2 regions of the Inquilinus sp. genome follow, and region 1 is predicted to be linked to the other one. Evidence: predicted binding sites of a transcription regulator. Region 1 holds the regulator's gene; the other holds the start of a gene.

Evidence for each region. Region 1 encodes LexA, which represses DNA repair genes until DNA is damaged. Its sites were predicted from a motif close to ATGTTCTANTTTGGTTC; they were not measured.
Region 2: AC3XYG_RS14520 (putative DNA modification/repair radical SAM protein) is a predicted target of LexA. The motif match lies at 3,541-3,557, and genes of this name have one in related genera.

The regions. Positions count from the first base shown of each region.
Region 1 is NZ_JBYRFX010000196.1:828-9,277, reverse strand. It holds partial or broken gene AC3XYG_RS07010 (sensor histidine kinase N-terminal domain-containing protein) at 1-1,257, opposite strand, end outside; gene AC3XYG_RS07005 (response regulator transcription factor) at 1,271-1,948, opposite strand; gene AC3XYG_RS07000 (LacI family DNA-binding transcriptional regulator) at 2,134-3,189, opposite strand; gene lexA (transcriptional repressor LexA) at 3,200-3,931, opposite strand; gene AC3XYG_RS06990 (molybdopterin molybdotransferase MoeA) at 4,062-5,261, opposite strand; gene moaC (cyclic pyranopterin monophosphate synthase MoaC) at 5,258-5,743, opposite strand; gene trpC (indole-3-glycerol phosphate synthase TrpC) at 5,952-6,773, opposite strand; gene trpD (anthranilate phosphoribosyltransferase) at 6,782-7,813, opposite strand; gene AC3XYG_RS06970 (anthranilate synthase component II) at 7,810-8,394, opposite strand.
Region 2 is NZ_JBYRFX010000406.1:21-6,735, reverse strand. It holds partial or broken gene AC3XYG_RS14530 (class I SAM-dependent methyltransferase) at 1-712, opposite strand, end outside; gene AC3XYG_RS14525 (UdgX family uracil-DNA binding protein) at 886-2,313, opposite strand; gene AC3XYG_RS14520 (putative DNA modification/repair radical SAM protein) at 2,313-3,530, opposite strand; gene AC3XYG_RS14515 (GNAT family N-acetyltransferase) at 3,635-3,919, shown strand; gene AC3XYG_RS14510 (amidase) at 3,973-5,391, shown strand; gene AC3XYG_RS14505 (MerR family transcriptional regulator) at 5,388-5,804, opposite strand; gene AC3XYG_RS14500 (oxidoreductase) at 5,893-6,702, shown strand.

The DNA.
Region 1 (8,450 bases):
GGCCTGGCCGCGGATGAAGCGCTCCAGCACCAGCTCCTTCTCCTGGTCCGGAATGCCGGGGCCGCGGTCGGAGACCAGGATCACCGCCCGCCCGGCCTCCAGCGCCGCCGCGACCTCGACCGTCCCATCCGGCGCATGCGTCAGGGCGTTGTCGATCAGGTTCCACAGCATCTCGCGCAGCGCCACCCGGTCGCCATTGACGGCGACATCGGAGGCGTCGGGGCTCACCGTCACCGCCAGCCGGTCGGCATCGGCCGAATCCAGGCGCTGGCGGACATCCTCGATCACGGCCTCCAGCCCCACCGCGGTGGCCTCGCGCGCCTCCAGCCGGTGGCGGACGGTCGCGTCCATCAGCAGCTGGTTGACCAGATGGCTGGCCTGGACCGCGTTCTGGTGGATGCGGACGACGCGGTCGCGCAGCCGGTCGGGGTCGGCTTCATCCACCGCCACCTCGGCCTGGGCCCGCAGCGATGCCAGCGGCGTGCGGACCTGATGCGCCGCATCGGCGACCAGGCCGCTGACCCGGTCCATCACGCTGCGCAGCCGGGCGATGAAGTCGTTCAACGCGCCGACCAGCTGCTGCACCTCGACCGGCACGGGCACCTGTACCGGCGACAGATCCTCCGGCGCCCGGCGGCGCAGCTCGCGCTCCATCACCACCAGCGGCGCGAAGGCGTAGCGGATGCCGAACCAGACCAGGCCGAGCGCGACCAGCCCCAGCGCCGCCAGCGGCAGGGCTGCCCGGCCGAGGATCTCCGATGCCAAGGCGGAGCGGGCGCCGCGGGTCTCGGCCACCCGGATGGTGACCCAGCCGGCCTTGCCGTCGACGAAGACCAGCCGGCCGACGGTGCCGATCCGCACCGCCTCGCCGCGATAGGTGCCGTCGGCGAAGCTAGGGATGGCCGACGCGGCGGCCGGCAGGGCGGCGCCGAGATCGGCATAGCCGGTGACGAAGGCGCCGTCCGGCGCCGCCACCTGGTAGAACACGCGGTCGTCGTCGGAAAAGTCGAGCATCGCCAGCGACGCGGTCGGCAGCTCGACCGCAACCGCCCCGTCCTCGATCTGCACCGCGCCGGCGATGCTGAAGGCCGAGGCGGCGAGTAGCCGGTCGAAGGCGCTGTCGGAGGCGCCGCGGGCGTAGTCGCGCACCAGGGCGACCAGGCCGATGCCGGTCAGCAGCAGCGCCAGCACGGTCAGCACCAGCACGCGCCGGCGGATCGACGCGCGGCTGGCCGCGGGCGCCCCGGCCCCAATCATTCCGGGGTCCCGATCATTCGGGCGTCCCATGCGGCTGCACCCGGTAGCCGGCGCCGCGGATGGTGACGATGTCGATATCGGCGCCCTCCAGCTTGCGGCGGACGCGCGAGACCAGCAGCTCCAGCGCGTTGATCGACACCTCGGCCTCGTCGCCGAACAGCTGCATCATCAGCCGGTCCTTGGCGGCGACCTGGCCGGCGCGGGTCAGCAGGATCTCCAGCAGCCGGAATTCGCGGCGGCCGAATTCGACGACGCGGCCGGCAACGGTGACGACGCGGCCCGCCGGCTCCAGCGTGACATTGCCATGGGCCAGGGTGCTGCCGGTCTGGCCGCCGGGGCGCCGCAGCAGGGCGCGCAGCCGGGCCTCCAGCTCGCGCAGGTCGAACGGCTTGACCAGATAGTCGTCGGCGCCGAGGTCGAGGATGCCGACCTTGTCGTCGATCTCCGACCGGGCGGTGATCACCAGCACCGGGGCATCGACGCCGCGCCGGCGCAGATCCTTGATGACGGCGAAGCCGTCCTGGCCCGGCAGCATGATGTCCAGCAGCACGGCGTCGAACACGTCGTGATCGGCGGCCTCAGCCGCCAGCAGCCCGTCCCGGACCCACTCCACGGAATGGCCGGACTTGCGCAGCCGGTTCTCCACCGCCTCCCCGAGATCGGGGTTGTCTTCGACCAGAAGGATCCGCATCCGTCCTTCTTGTCGGAAAGCGACGGGCAGGGCAAGGCGGGGCAAGGGCATTGGCCGTGTTTGCGCTGCCTCTCCCGCCTGTCCCCGGGTCAAGCCTGAGGAGGAGAGGTTGGGCTCGCGCAGCGAGACCGGGTGAGGGTTGGTCCTGGCCTCAACGAAGAACCCTCACCCGAAGCCGCTATCGACTACAGGCTCCCGCGCTCCATCAGCGTGATCTCGAATATCCGGTCCCGGATCTGGTGCCCGGGATCGGCCAGCCGGGCCGCGATTTCGGCGATGGCGTGGCGCACCATCTCGGCCATCGGCTGGCGGATCGTGGTCAGGTCGTAGCCTGGCCAGGCGGCCAGGGGCATGTCGTCGAAGCCGATCACGCCGATATCGTCCGGCACGCGCAGGCCGCGCTCGCGGCAGGCGTCGAGGGCGCCGAGGGCGAGGATGTCGTCGGCGCAGAACACGGCGTCCGGCCGATGCATGTCGAGCAGCGCATGCATCGCGCGTTGGCCATGATCGTGCGAATAGTCGCCGGCGAACACGACCGGCGGCGTCAGTCCGGCCTCGGCCAGGGTCTGGCGGAAGCCTTCGCCGCGGTCGATCGAGGACGCATCCGTGGGGCTGCCGCCGAGAAAGGCCGGGCGCTTCACGCCGCGCGCCAACAGGGTCCGCGCCGCCAGGCGGCCGCCGGCGACATTGTCGACCGTCGCCACCGGCACCGGCGCCCCGGGTTCGGTCCGGCCGAACACATGCATGACCGGCAGGCCGGCCCGGGCGCAGGAGGCGGCGAAGCCGGGCGGCGGGGCGGAGGTGGCGATCAGCACGGCGTCGACGCTGTATTGCAGCATCATGTCGAGCGCTGCGTCGGCGCCGCCGTCGCCGGACAAATTGGCGATCAACGGCCGCAGCCCGCGGCTTTGCAGCTCGCGGGTGAACAGGTCGAACACATCCATGAAGGCGGGGTTGGCGAAATGGGTCGAGACCAGCCCGACCAGCTCGGTCCGGCCGGTCATCAGGCTGCGCGCCAGCTGGTTCGGCCGATAGCCCAGCGCCTCCGCCGCCGCCAGCACCCGGGCCCGCATGCGGGGCGACACGCTGGCGTCCTTGGTGAAGGTGCGGGATACCGCGGAGATCGACACCCCGGCCGCAGCGGCGACCTGCTGTGCGGTCGCCCGCTCGGCCCCGCCCGCAGGCCGCGACACCTTGCGGTCGGTCACGCCGGCCGGGTCACGGCCGCCGCGACGGGCCATGCGGGTCCGGTCAGGAAGAATAGGTGCGCAGCAGCCCGACCAGGCGCCCCTGGATGCGGACGCGGTCTGGCGGCAGGAAGCGGGTCTCGTAGGACGGGTTGGCGGCTTCCAGGCCGATCGAGCTGCCCTTGTGGCGCAGGGTCTTCAGCGTGACCTCGTTGTCGTCGACCAGGGCGACGACGATGACGCCGGGATCGGCCGCGTCGCAGCGCCGGATGATGACCGTGTCGCCATCCAGGATCCCGGCCTCGACCATGCTGTCGCCGGCGACTTCGAGGGCGTAATGCTCACCCGGGCCGAGCAGCGAGGCCGGCACCTGGGCGTAGTTGGAATGATCGCGCAGCGCCTCGATCGGCATGCCGGCGGCGATCTTGCCGTACAGTGGCAGGCGCACGCCGTGCTCGGCATTGGTCAGGTCGGCGCGTTCCAGCTTGCGGCCGGGCAGGGCGACATCGGTGCGCACCGGCCGGAAGGGCACGACATTGTCATCGTCAGGCGTCGCCGCTGCCGGCGTGTCCGACTTCAGGCAATCGGGCAGGCGGAGCACTTCGAGCGCCCGGGCCCGATGCGGCAGCCGGCGAATAAAACCGCGCTCTTCCAGCCCGGTGATCAGTCGATGTATGCCCGATTTGGACTTGAGGTTGAGGGCATCCTTCATTTCGTCGAATGAAGGACTGACTCCATCCGCCTCTAACCGGCGGTGGACGAACAACAACAACTCCTGTTGCTTTCGTGTCAGCAAGGCATCCTCCGTTCCCAAGGGCCGCGGCGCGGCCGAATCCCTGGAAACACGATAGGAGGAACAAAACAAAAACACAAGGCGCTAACTTTGTCGCACCGCGATCTTTACTTCGCAGCAACGATCAGCGGAATCAGACGCCGTCGGCAAACAGCACCGCTTCGACCGTGTCGCCGCGCGCCGCAGCCGAGGCCAGGGGCGGGCGGATCACCAGCCCGTCGGCAGCGGCCAGCAACGACAGCATCGAGCTGTCCTGCGCCGGGAACGGGGTGGCAACGAATCCGCCTTCACTGCGTTCGATCCGGGCGCGCAAGTAATCCTCGCGCTTGTCATTGGCCGGCAGGTCGCGGCCGAGCGTCGCAGTGATGCGGGTGTCGGGCGCGACGGCGCCCTGCAGCGCGTACAGGGCCGGCCGCAGGAACAGCCAGCCGCACACCATGGTCGAGACCGGGTTGCCGGGCAGGCCGAGCATCGGCGTGTCGCCGAGCCGGCCGAACATCAGCGGCTTGCCCGGCCGCATCGCGATCGTCCAGAAATCCAGCGTCAGGCCGTGGTCGCCGAGGACGGAGCGGACCAGGTCGTGGTCGCCGACCGACGCGCCGCCGGTGGTGACGATCAGGTCGGCGCCGCGGGCGCCGGCGGCCAGCGCCGCCAGCGATTCGGCGTTGTCGCGGGCGATGCCGAGATCGACCGGCTGGCCGCCGCAGTTGCGGACAAGCGCTGCCAGGGCATGGCTGTTGGAGCTGACGATCTGGCTCGGCCCCAGCGCCTCGCCCGGCATCACGATCTCGTCGCCTGTCGCCAGGATCGCCACCCGCGGCCGGCGGCGGACGCGCAGCCAGGGATGGTTGGTCGAGGCGGCGATGCCGATGTCGCGCGCGGTCAGGCGCCGGCCCGGCTGCAGCAGCACGTCGCCGGCGCGGAAATCTAGCCCCGCCTTGCGGATGAAACGGCCGGCGGCGGCGCCCTCGCGGATGGTGACCGAGTCGCCGGACGTGTCGGCATCCTCCTGGATCACCACGGCATCCGCGCCGGCCGGCACCGGCGCGCCGGTGAAGATGCGGACGCATTGGCCAGGGCCGACAATGCCCTCGAATCGCCCGCCGGCCGGCACCCGGCCGATCTCGCGTAGGGTCGCGGGGACGGTGGCGACATCGGCAGCGCGCACGGCCCAGCCATCCATGGCGGAGACGTCGAGCGGTGGCTGGGTCAGCCGCGCCACCACCGGCTCGGCCAGGATCCGGCCCAGCCCGTCGGGCAGGGGCACGGTCTCGGCCGGCAGCGGCACGAGGCCGGACAGGATTCGCTCGAGCGCTTCGGCCACGGGGATCATCGGGCGGCGGCCTCATAGGTGCCGGAGCGGCCGCCGGATTTGTGCAGCAGCCGCAGATCGCCGACGACCATGCCGCGGTCGACCGCCTTGCACATATCGTAGACGGTCAGGGCGGCGACGGAGGCGGCGGTCAGGGCTTCCATCTCGACACCGGTGCGGTGGGTGACCTTCACCGTCGCCTCGATCTCGACCCGGCTGTGCTCGGCGTCGCAGCGCAGCGCCAGCTCGACGCTGGACAAGGGCAGCGGATGGCACAGCGGGATCAGATCGGCGGTGCGCTTGGCCGCCATGATGCCGGCGATGCGGGCGATGCCGAGCACGTCGCCCTTGGCATGGCCGCCGGAGGCGATCAGCGCCAGCGTCTCCGGCTGCATCTCGACGTGACAGCCGGCGCGCGCGACCCGGACCGTCGTCTCCTTGTCGGAGACGTCGACCATGCGCGCCTGGCCGGCCGCGTCGAAATGGGTCAGCTCGCCGGTCATGAAGCCCACCTGGCCCCAGGCGTTGCCTCTCCCCCTCGGACTTGATCCGAGGGTTGCGGGAGAGGCCGGAGACGCGAAGCGGCTCCGGGTGAGGGCTCTTTGTCGAGGCCCGGGCCAACCCTCACCCGGACGTCCCAAGAGACGTCCGACCTCTCCCGCCAGGCGGGAGAGGCAACGCAAACGTGCCGGAGATGAGAGGCCGGATCCATCATTCCGCGGCCGACCTTTCCTCGCGAGCCAGCAGCGCGCGGGTGGCGGCGGCGACGTCGTCGTGGCGCATCAGGCTTTCGCCGATCAGGAAGGTGGTCGCGCCGACCTTGGACATGCGGGCGAGATCGGCCGGGGTGAACAGGCCGCTTTCCGAGACCAGCAGCCGGTCGTCCGGCACCTGCGCCGCCAGCGCCTCGGTGGTGGCGAGGTCGACCTGCAGGGTCTTGAGGTTGCGGTTGTTGATGCCGAGCAGCGGCGAGCGCAGCTTCAGCGCCCGGTCCAGCTCCGCCGCGTCATGCACCTCGACCAGCACGTCCATTCCGTTGTCGATCGCCGCCTGCTCCAGCTCCTGCGCCAATGCGTCGTCCAGCGCCGCCATGATCAACAGGATGCAGTCGGCGCCCAGCGCCCGGGCCTCGTCGATCTGGTAGCGGTCGATCATGAAGTCCTTGCGCAGCACCGGCAGCTCGGCGGCGTTGCGCGCGGCGGTCAGGTACTCGTCCGCACCCTGGAAATACGGCGCGTCGGTCAGCACCGACAGGCAGGTGGCGCCGCCGTCGCTGTAGGCGCGGGCGAGGGAGGGCGGGTCGAAATCCGCCCGGATCAGGCCCTTGGAGGGGGAGGCCTTCTTGATTTCGGCGATCAGGCCGTAGCGGCCCTCCGCCTGGGCACGGCGCAGCGCCGCGACGAAGCCGCGCGGCGGGGCGGCGCGGTCGGCCAGGTCCGCCAGGCGGCGGATCTCGGCCGGCGGCACCGCCGCCTTGCGGGCCTCGACGTGCCGGCGCTTGTCGTCGCAGATGCGAGTCAGCGTGTCGCTCATAACCGTTCCTAAACCGCAGCCGGGTTCTGACTGGTGATCCGGGCCAGCCGCTCCAGCACGCGGGCGGCGGATCCGTCATCGATGATACGGGCCGCCAGCGTGGCGCCGTCCGTCAGAGTATTGACCTTCCCGGCCACGATGAAAGCCGCAGCGGCGTTCAGCCGCACGATGTCGCGATAGGCGCCATGGGTGCCGCCCAATACCGCGCGCAGGGCCGCGGCGTTGGTTTCGGGGTCGCCGCCCTTGAGATCCTCCGGCACCGCCCGCGGCAGGCCGGCATCCTCCGGCGTCACGGTCAGGCGCCGGATTTGTCCGTCGCGCAGCTCGGCCACCGCGGTTGGGCCGGTGGTGGTCAGCTCGTCCAGCCCGTCGCTGCCATGGACGACCCAGGCGACCTCGCTGCCCAGCTGCTTCAGCGCCTCGGCCACCGGGTCGACCCAGGCCTCAGCGAAGACACCGAGCAGCTGGCGCTTCACCCCGGCCGGGTTGGCCAGGGGGCCGAGCAGGTTGAAGATCGTGCGCGTGCCCAGCTCCTGCCGGGCCGGGCCGACATGGCGCATGGCGCTGTGGTACAGCGGCGCGAACAGGAAGCCGATATGGGCGTCCCACAGCGCCTCGCGCATCACCGCCGGCGTCGCTTCGACATTGACGCCCAGCTCGGCCAGCACATTGGCAGCGCCGGTCAGGCTCGATGCCGCGCGGTTGCCGTGCTTGGCCACCGGCACGCCGGCGCCCGCCAGCACGAAGGACACGGCGGTCGAGACGTTGAACGAGCCGGAATTGTCGCCGCCGGTGCCGCAGCAGTCGATCGCACCCTCCGGCGCGTCGATCGTCACCGCCTTGTCGCGCATCACCCGGGCGGCGGCGGCGATTTCCTCCGGCGTCTCGCCGCGGACCCGCAGCGCCATCAGGAAGCCGCCGATCTGCGCCGGCGTCGCCTCGCCCGACATGATGATCTCGAAGGCGGCGCGGGCGTCGGCGGCGTCCAGCGGCTGGCCCAGCGCGGCCTTGGCCAGGAACGGTCGCATCTCGGTCGTCATGCCGCGTTCCGCCGCTCGGCGATGGCCAGGAAGTTCTGCAGGATCTTGTGGCCGAACTGCGAGGCGATACTTTCCGGGTGGAATTGCACGCCATGGATCGGCAGCGTCTTGTGCCGCAGCGCCATGATCACGCCGTCCTCGGTCCAGGCCGTCGCCTCCAGGCTGTCCGGCATGCTGTCCGGCGCGATGGTCAGCGAACGGTAGCGCGTTGCCTCGAAATGGTCGGGCAGCCCGGCCAGCACGCCGCCGCCATGGTGATGCACTGCGCTGATCTTGCCGTGCATCGGGGTTGGCGCGCGAACGATCTTGCCGCCGAAGACCTGGCCGATCGCCTGGTGGCCCAGGCAGACGCCGAAGATCGGGATCCGGCCGGCGGCGGCCTGGATCAAATCCATGCAGATGCCGGCCTGGTCGGGGTCGCGCGGGCCCGGCGAGATGACGATGCCATCGGGGCGCAGCGCCAGCGCCTCGTCGACGGTCAGCGCGTCGTTGCGCCGGACATCGGTGTCGGCCCCGAGTTCGCCGAGGTAATGGACCAGGTTGTAGGTGAAGCTGTCGTAGTTATCGATCAGCAGAAGCATCGATTTCGCCCTTTCGAGGCATGGGTATGGGGAGGGTCGGCGGGGATCCGGCCGGC
Region 2 (6,715 bases), on a different contig from region 1:
AGACGATGCGGTCGTAGCGCCCGGGCTCCTGCCGATAGTCGCGCAGATGGAACTGCGCCCGGTCGGCCAGGCCGGCCGCCGCGGCCCGGGCCACGCTCATCTTGTGCTGCTCGGTGCTCAGGGTCACGCCGGTGACGTCGGCCCCGGCCTCGCGTGCCAGGAACAGGCCCATGCCGCCCCAGCCTGACCCGATATCGAGCGTCTTCAGCCCCGGCCGGTCGAACAGCAGCTTGGCCGCGATGTGCCGCTTCTTGTTCAGCTGCGCCGTCTCCAGGCTGTCGTCCGGATGGGCGAAATAAGCGCAGGAATACTGGCGGTCGGAATCGAGGAACAGGTCGTACAGCTCGGCCGAAAGATCGTAGTGATGGGCGACGTTGGCTTGAGCCTTGCCGACCGGGTTGGTCTGCTTCAGCCGGCGGCCCAGCCGTTCGACCAGCGCCAGCCAGGAATGGTGGTCGACCTTGAAGTTCTGCGCCACCAGCGCGAGGAAGTCGTAGAGCGTCCCCTCCTCGATCGTCAGCTGGCCGTCCATATAGGCCTCGCCCAGCGACAGGCCGGGATTGATCGCCAGGGTATAGGCTAGGCGCCGTGACTTCAGGCGGATCACCGCGCGCGGCGGCGTGTCGTCGCCGACTTTGTGGCTTTTGCCGGCGGCGTCGATCACCCGCAGGCTGCCGGTCCGGACGATCGATTTCAGAAGTGCGATGAACATCCTGCGCCAATCTCTCGCTTCACCGTCGCCGTCTCGGCTTCACCGGGCATGGCTGATGACCCGAAAGCCGGAGGCGACCCCCTGTCCAGGACCAAAGTTGGATCACGCCTCGGCCGGTTTGTGTACCCTTTTGTCGAGACGTCCCGGTCCAGCGCGACGGCGGGGCAGGCGGGTCAGCCGCGCCGGATCTCCGGCACCAGCGTCGCAGCGAGGCGAAGCTCGGTCACGAAGCGGCCATATTCCGACGCCTGCGCCTGCGAATCGGGCAGCCGCAGCAGGTAGGATGGATGGATCGTCACCAGCCCGGGCAGATCGTCGCGGAACTGCATCGGCGCGCCGCGCAACGCTGCCAGCGGCCCGGCATGGCCGCACAGGGCGCGAACGGCGGTGGCGCCCAGCGCCACGGTCAGGCGCGGCCGGACCAGCGCCAGCTCGCGGTCCATCCACCAGCGGCAGGCCTCGACCTCGCCACTGTTCGGGCGCTGGTGGATGCGGCGCTTGCCGCGCACCTGGTATTTGAAGTGCTTCACCGCGTTGGTGACATAGATGCGGGCGCGGTCGATGCCGGCCTCGGCCAGCGCCCGGTCGAACATCTGGCCGGCGGGGCCGATGAAGGCGCGGCCGGCCAGATCCTCCTGGTCGCCCGGCTGTTCGCCGACGAAGACGACCGGCGCGTCCGCCGGCCCTTCGCCCGGCACCGGCTGGGTGGCCGGGCCATGCAGCGGGCAGCGCCGGCAGGACGCGATCTCCGACACCAGCCCGGCTAGCGTGCCGGCGGGGCCGGGGCGGTGCAGGTCCGGTGCCGGGATCGCCTTGCGCGGCGGTTCGGCGATTGCCGCGACCATGCCGCGGGTGCGGGAAGGGGCATCGCCCAGCAGGCCGGGGATCAGCGCGGCCTCCGGCAGGTTGCGCCAGTATTTCTTCGGCATCTCCGCCCGCATCGCGGTCGGGTTGGCCCGCGCCGGGTTGAACGCCGCGGCGTAATAGCGGCGCCAGGTCTCCTCCAGCACATCGCCGTCGGGCGCGTCGCGGCGCTCCATGCCAGGGCCGATGGCCAGCGACCGGCCATCCCAGTGCAACGCCGAATCCGGCGTCAGGATCGCCCAGCGCATTGCCGCGAACCGGCCGATGAAGAACGGCGCGACGCGGCGCAGGATGTGATGGTCCGGCTCGAACCACGCGACGAAGCGTTCTGCCCCGTCCGGCTCCTCGATCTGCCGGAAGCGCAGGAAGGCGGTCATCTTGTGCGCGTCGCGATGGACGGCACTGGCCATCCGCTGCAGCCGGTGGACGAGCGGGTCGCTGGCGATGTGCAGCAGGTCACGCTCGCCATGCACCAGGCGCCACAGCGCGGTGTAGAGCAGGGCGAAGCGCTCGGGGTCGCGGTGGCAGATCGCCGTCTCCGCCAGATCGTGGAATCGGCCCGGCACGGCTGGCGCGGGGGCCGTGCCGGCCGCGGGCGCTGGATCGCCGAATGGCAGGTCCTCCTCGCCCTCTCGCCACGACACCTGGTTCGGCGGCACATCCGCGGCGATCAGCCCGCGCGCGGCCTGGCGGAACTGATCGAGATCGTCGGGCCGGTCGATCCGGACGGCGCGCATCACTCGAACAGCGACAGCTGTTTCGGCGGCGGCGCCAGCCGGTCGCGCAGATCGGCCCGGTCCAGCAGCCGCGTCGGCCGATGGTCGATGGCGACGATGAAGGGCAGGGCCCGGCGCAGCGCGCCGGTCAGCCGCGTCAGATCCGCCAGCCGCAGGCTGTGGAAGCGACGCGTCTCGATGATCCGGTCGACGGCCCGGGCGCCCAGGCCGGGGATGCGCAGCAGCAGGCCGCGCTCCGCCCGGTTGACGTCGACCGGGAAGCTTTCGCGGTGGCGCAGGGCCCAGGCCAGCTTCGGATCGATCGCCAAGTCCAGCATGCCGCCGGGAACCCCGGCCAGGATCTCGCCGGCGGCGAAGCCGTAGAAGCGGATCAGCCAGTCGGCCTGGTACAGCCGGTGCTCGCGCTGCAGCGGCGGGGCCTTGGCCGGCAGGGCTTGGCTGGCCTGCGGGATCGGGCTGAAGGCGGAGTAGTAGACCCGCTTCAGCCGATAGCCGGCATAGAGGCCGGACACGGTGTCGAGGATGGCGGCGTCGTCGGCCTCGTCGGCCCCGACGATCAGCTGGGTGCTCTGCCCGGCCGGGGAGAAGCGCGGCGCCTTCGGTTCGGCCTTGGCCTCGTCGATCCCCAGTCGCAGCCGGCCCATCGCGCCCCGGATGGTGTGGCCGCGTTTCTCCGGTGCCAGTTTGGTCAGCCCGGCCTCGGTCGGCAGCTCGATGTTGATCGACAGCCGGTCGGCATGGCGGCCGGCGGCGGCCAGCAGCTGCGGGCTCGCCTCCGGGATCGTCTTCAGATGGATGTAGCCGCGGAAGCCGTGGTCCTGCCGCAGCCGCCGGGCCACCTCCACCATCTGCTCCATGGTGTTGTCGGCCGAGCGGATGATGCCGGAAGACAGGAACAGCCCCTCGATGTAGTTGCGCCGGTAGAAGTCCAGCGTCAGCTGGACCACCTCGTCGATGGCGAAGCGGGCGCGGCGGACATTGCTGGACCGGCGGTTGATGCAATAGGCGCAGTCGTACTGGCAGAAATTGGTCAGCAGGATCTTCAGCAGCGACACGCAGCGCCCATCCGGCGTGTAGGAGTGGCAGATGCCGGCGCCGGTGGTGGAGCCCAGGCCCTTGCCGTCCCGCGAATCGCGCTTCACGCCGCCGGACGAGGCGCAGGAGGCGTCGTATTTCGCCGCATCCGCCAGGATGTCGAGCTTTTCCAGGATCGTCATTGCATGCACCATGTTGCTAATTTGTTCTGATCCGGACGAGAGTCAACAGGGCTGTGAAGGATCTGCCTCGCGCCGTAGGCTGGTGTTGAACGACGGAGGAAGAGATGGCCGAGGTGACCGACAACCCGGCGCTGAGCCGCTACGAGCTGGTGGTCGACGGCGCAACGGCGATCGCCGAATACCGCCGGTCCGGCGACGTGCTGGAGCTGACCCATACGGAGGTGCCTCAGGCGGTGTCCGGCCGCGGCATCGGCACCGCCCTGGTCCGCGGCATGCTGGACCGGATCCGCGCCGACGGGCTGACGGTGCGGCCGCTGTGCCCGTTCGTGGCCGCCGTCATCGAGCGTCATCCCGAATACGGGGATCTGGTTGCCGCCGATCGCGGTTGACGCCGCCGCGAGTGCCCTCGCACATTCGCCTGACATGACGGGAAGAGGCTGACATGGCGGATCTGTGCGATTTCGAAGCGATGGAGCTGCGGCGCCTGGTCGGGGCGGGGGAGGTCTCGCCGGTCGCGCTGGTCGAAAGCTGCATCGCCCGGATCGAGGCCGAGAACCCGACGGTCAACGCCATCACCGCCACCGCCTATGACCGCGCCCGGGCCGAGGCGCTGGACGCCGAGGCGGCGGTGCGGCGCGGCGACGCCCTCGGGCCGCTGCATGGGCTGCCGATCGGGGTGAAGGATCTCAGCGAGACCGAAGGGCTGCTGACCGCCTATGGCTCGCCGCTGTTCGCCGACAACATCCCGGCGGCGGATGAGCGAGTGGTGGCGGTGCTGCGCCAGGCCGGCGCCATCGTGCTGGCCAAGACCAACACGCCGGAATTCGGCGCCGGTGCCAACACCCGCAACGACGTCTTCGGCCCGACCCGCAACCCGTTCGACCTCGACCTGACCTGCGCCGGCTCCTCCGGCGGCTCGGCGGTGGCGCTGGCCTGCGGCATGGTCCCACTCGCCACCGGCTCCGACCTCGCCGGCAGCCTGCGCACCCCGGCCTCCTATTGCGGCATCGTCGGCTTCCGCCCGACGCCGGGGCTGATCCCGACCGAAACGCGCGGCCATGGCTGGTCACCGCTGTCGGTCGACGGGCCGATGGCACGGACGGTGGCCGATGCGGCGCTGATGCTGTCCGTCATGGTCGGCGACGACCCGCGCGACCCGCTGTCGCTCGGGGTCGACGGCGCGCCGTTCCGGTCGTTGGAATCGCCCGAGCTCTCCGGTCTCAGCGCCGCGTTCTCCGAGGATCTCGGCTTCGCCCCGGTCGACAGCCGGGTCCGCACCGCCTTCCGCGCGGCGCGGGCGGCGCTGGAACCGGCCTTTGGCCGCAGTGCGGACTTCACCGTCGACATGTCCGGTGTGGACCGGGCCTTCGCCACGCTGCGGGCGGTCGGCTTCGTCGCCTCGCATCGCGAGAAGGTCGCGGCGACGCCGGACAAGGTCGGCCCCAACGTGTCAGCCAATGTCGCGGCCGGGCTGATCCTCGGCCTCGCCGACGTGGCCGAGGCGCTGACGGTGCAGACCCGGGTGGTGCGCGACGCCGACGCCTTCCTGGCCGGGGTCGACGTGGTGATCTGCCCGGTGGCCGGGCACCCGCCCTTCCCGTGGAAAGACTGGTATCCCGCCACGATCGACGGCGCCGAACTGTCCAGCTACTTCCACTGGCTGGCACTGGCCTATGGCCCGACCCTGGCCGGGCTGCCCTCGGTGGCGCTGCCCTTCGGCCGCGATGCCGCCGGCCTGCCCTTCGGGCTGCAGATCATCGGCCGCCGCCGCGGCGACCGCGCCGTGCTGGCCGCCGCCCGGGCGATCGAGACCTGGGCCGGCCGCAACGGCTTCGGCCGGGCGGTGCCGGCCCGAATCTAGCCGCAGGTCGCGGTCGACCCCCGAACCGGGTCGGTGAAATCCGGCTCCGGCCCCTGTTCGCCGCCCTCCAGCCAGGCGATCTTGGCGTGGAGGTAGCCGGTCATCGCCGCCAGCTCGGCCGCCTTCTGGTCCAGCCGGTCGAGCTGTGTGGCCAGGATCTCGATGCTGCGCTCCCGTGTGATGCCGGCGTCGCGGAACTCCTCGCCGAACGCGGCGATCTCCTTCAGCGACAGGCCGAGCGACTGGGCCAGGCGGATGACCCGCGCCGTGCGCACATGCTCCGCGGTGAAGACCTGGTAGGGGTTGCGGCCGCCCTTGCCGTTGGTCTCGGGCGTCAGCAGCCCACGGCGGATCCAGAACCGCACGGTGTCCGTGGTCAGCCCCGTCGCCTGCGCGAATTCCGAAATCAGCATGTTTGTCCCTTGACCATGGACCAAGCTCCACTCTTATAGAGGAGGCTCCTTCGGCTGTGGAGCATGTGTTTTGGACAGGACGGCATTGGTGACGGGGGCTTCGGCCGGAATCGGCGAGGCCACCGTGAAGCGGCTGCTGGCGGACGGTTACACCGTCTATGCCGCGGCGCGGCGGATCGACCGCATGGCGTCGTTGGCCACCGCCGGCGCGAGGCTGGTGGCGCTCGACCTGACCGACGATGCCTCGCTGGTCGCGGCGGTGGAGACGATCCGGGGCGAGACCAGCCGCATCGACGTGCTGGTCAACAATGCCGGCTATGGCAGCTATGGCGCGCTGGAGGATGTGCCGGTCGACGAAGGCCGCCGCCAGTTCGAGGTCAACCTGTTCGGCGCGGCCCGGCTGTGCCAGCTGGTGCTGCCGATGATGCGGGCGCAGAAGGGCGGCAAGATCGTCAATGTCAGCTCGATCGGCGGCAAGGGCGGCGAACCGTTCGGCGCCTGGTACCACGCCACCAAATTCGCGCTGGAGGGGTTGAGCGACAGCCTGCGGATGGAGCTGATCCCCTTCGGTATCGACGTCATCGTGATCGAGCCGGGCGCGATCCGGACCGAATGGGGCGGCATCGCGCATGAGAGCATGCTGCGCATGTCCGGTGACACGGCCTATGGCCCCTATGCCCGTCGCCACGCCGCGATGTTCGAGCAGGTGGCGGCCTCGCGCATGCCGTCCCCGCCCGAGGTGGTGGCCGAGACCATCGGCCGCGCGGTGGCGGCCCGGCGGCCGCGCACGCGCTACCCGACCGGGGGCGGTGCGAAGGTGATCCTGTTCATCCAGCGCTTCCTGACCGACCGGATGGCCGACCGGCTGATGTGGCGCATGTCGCAGCGGGCGCGGTGACCGGACGCCGCTG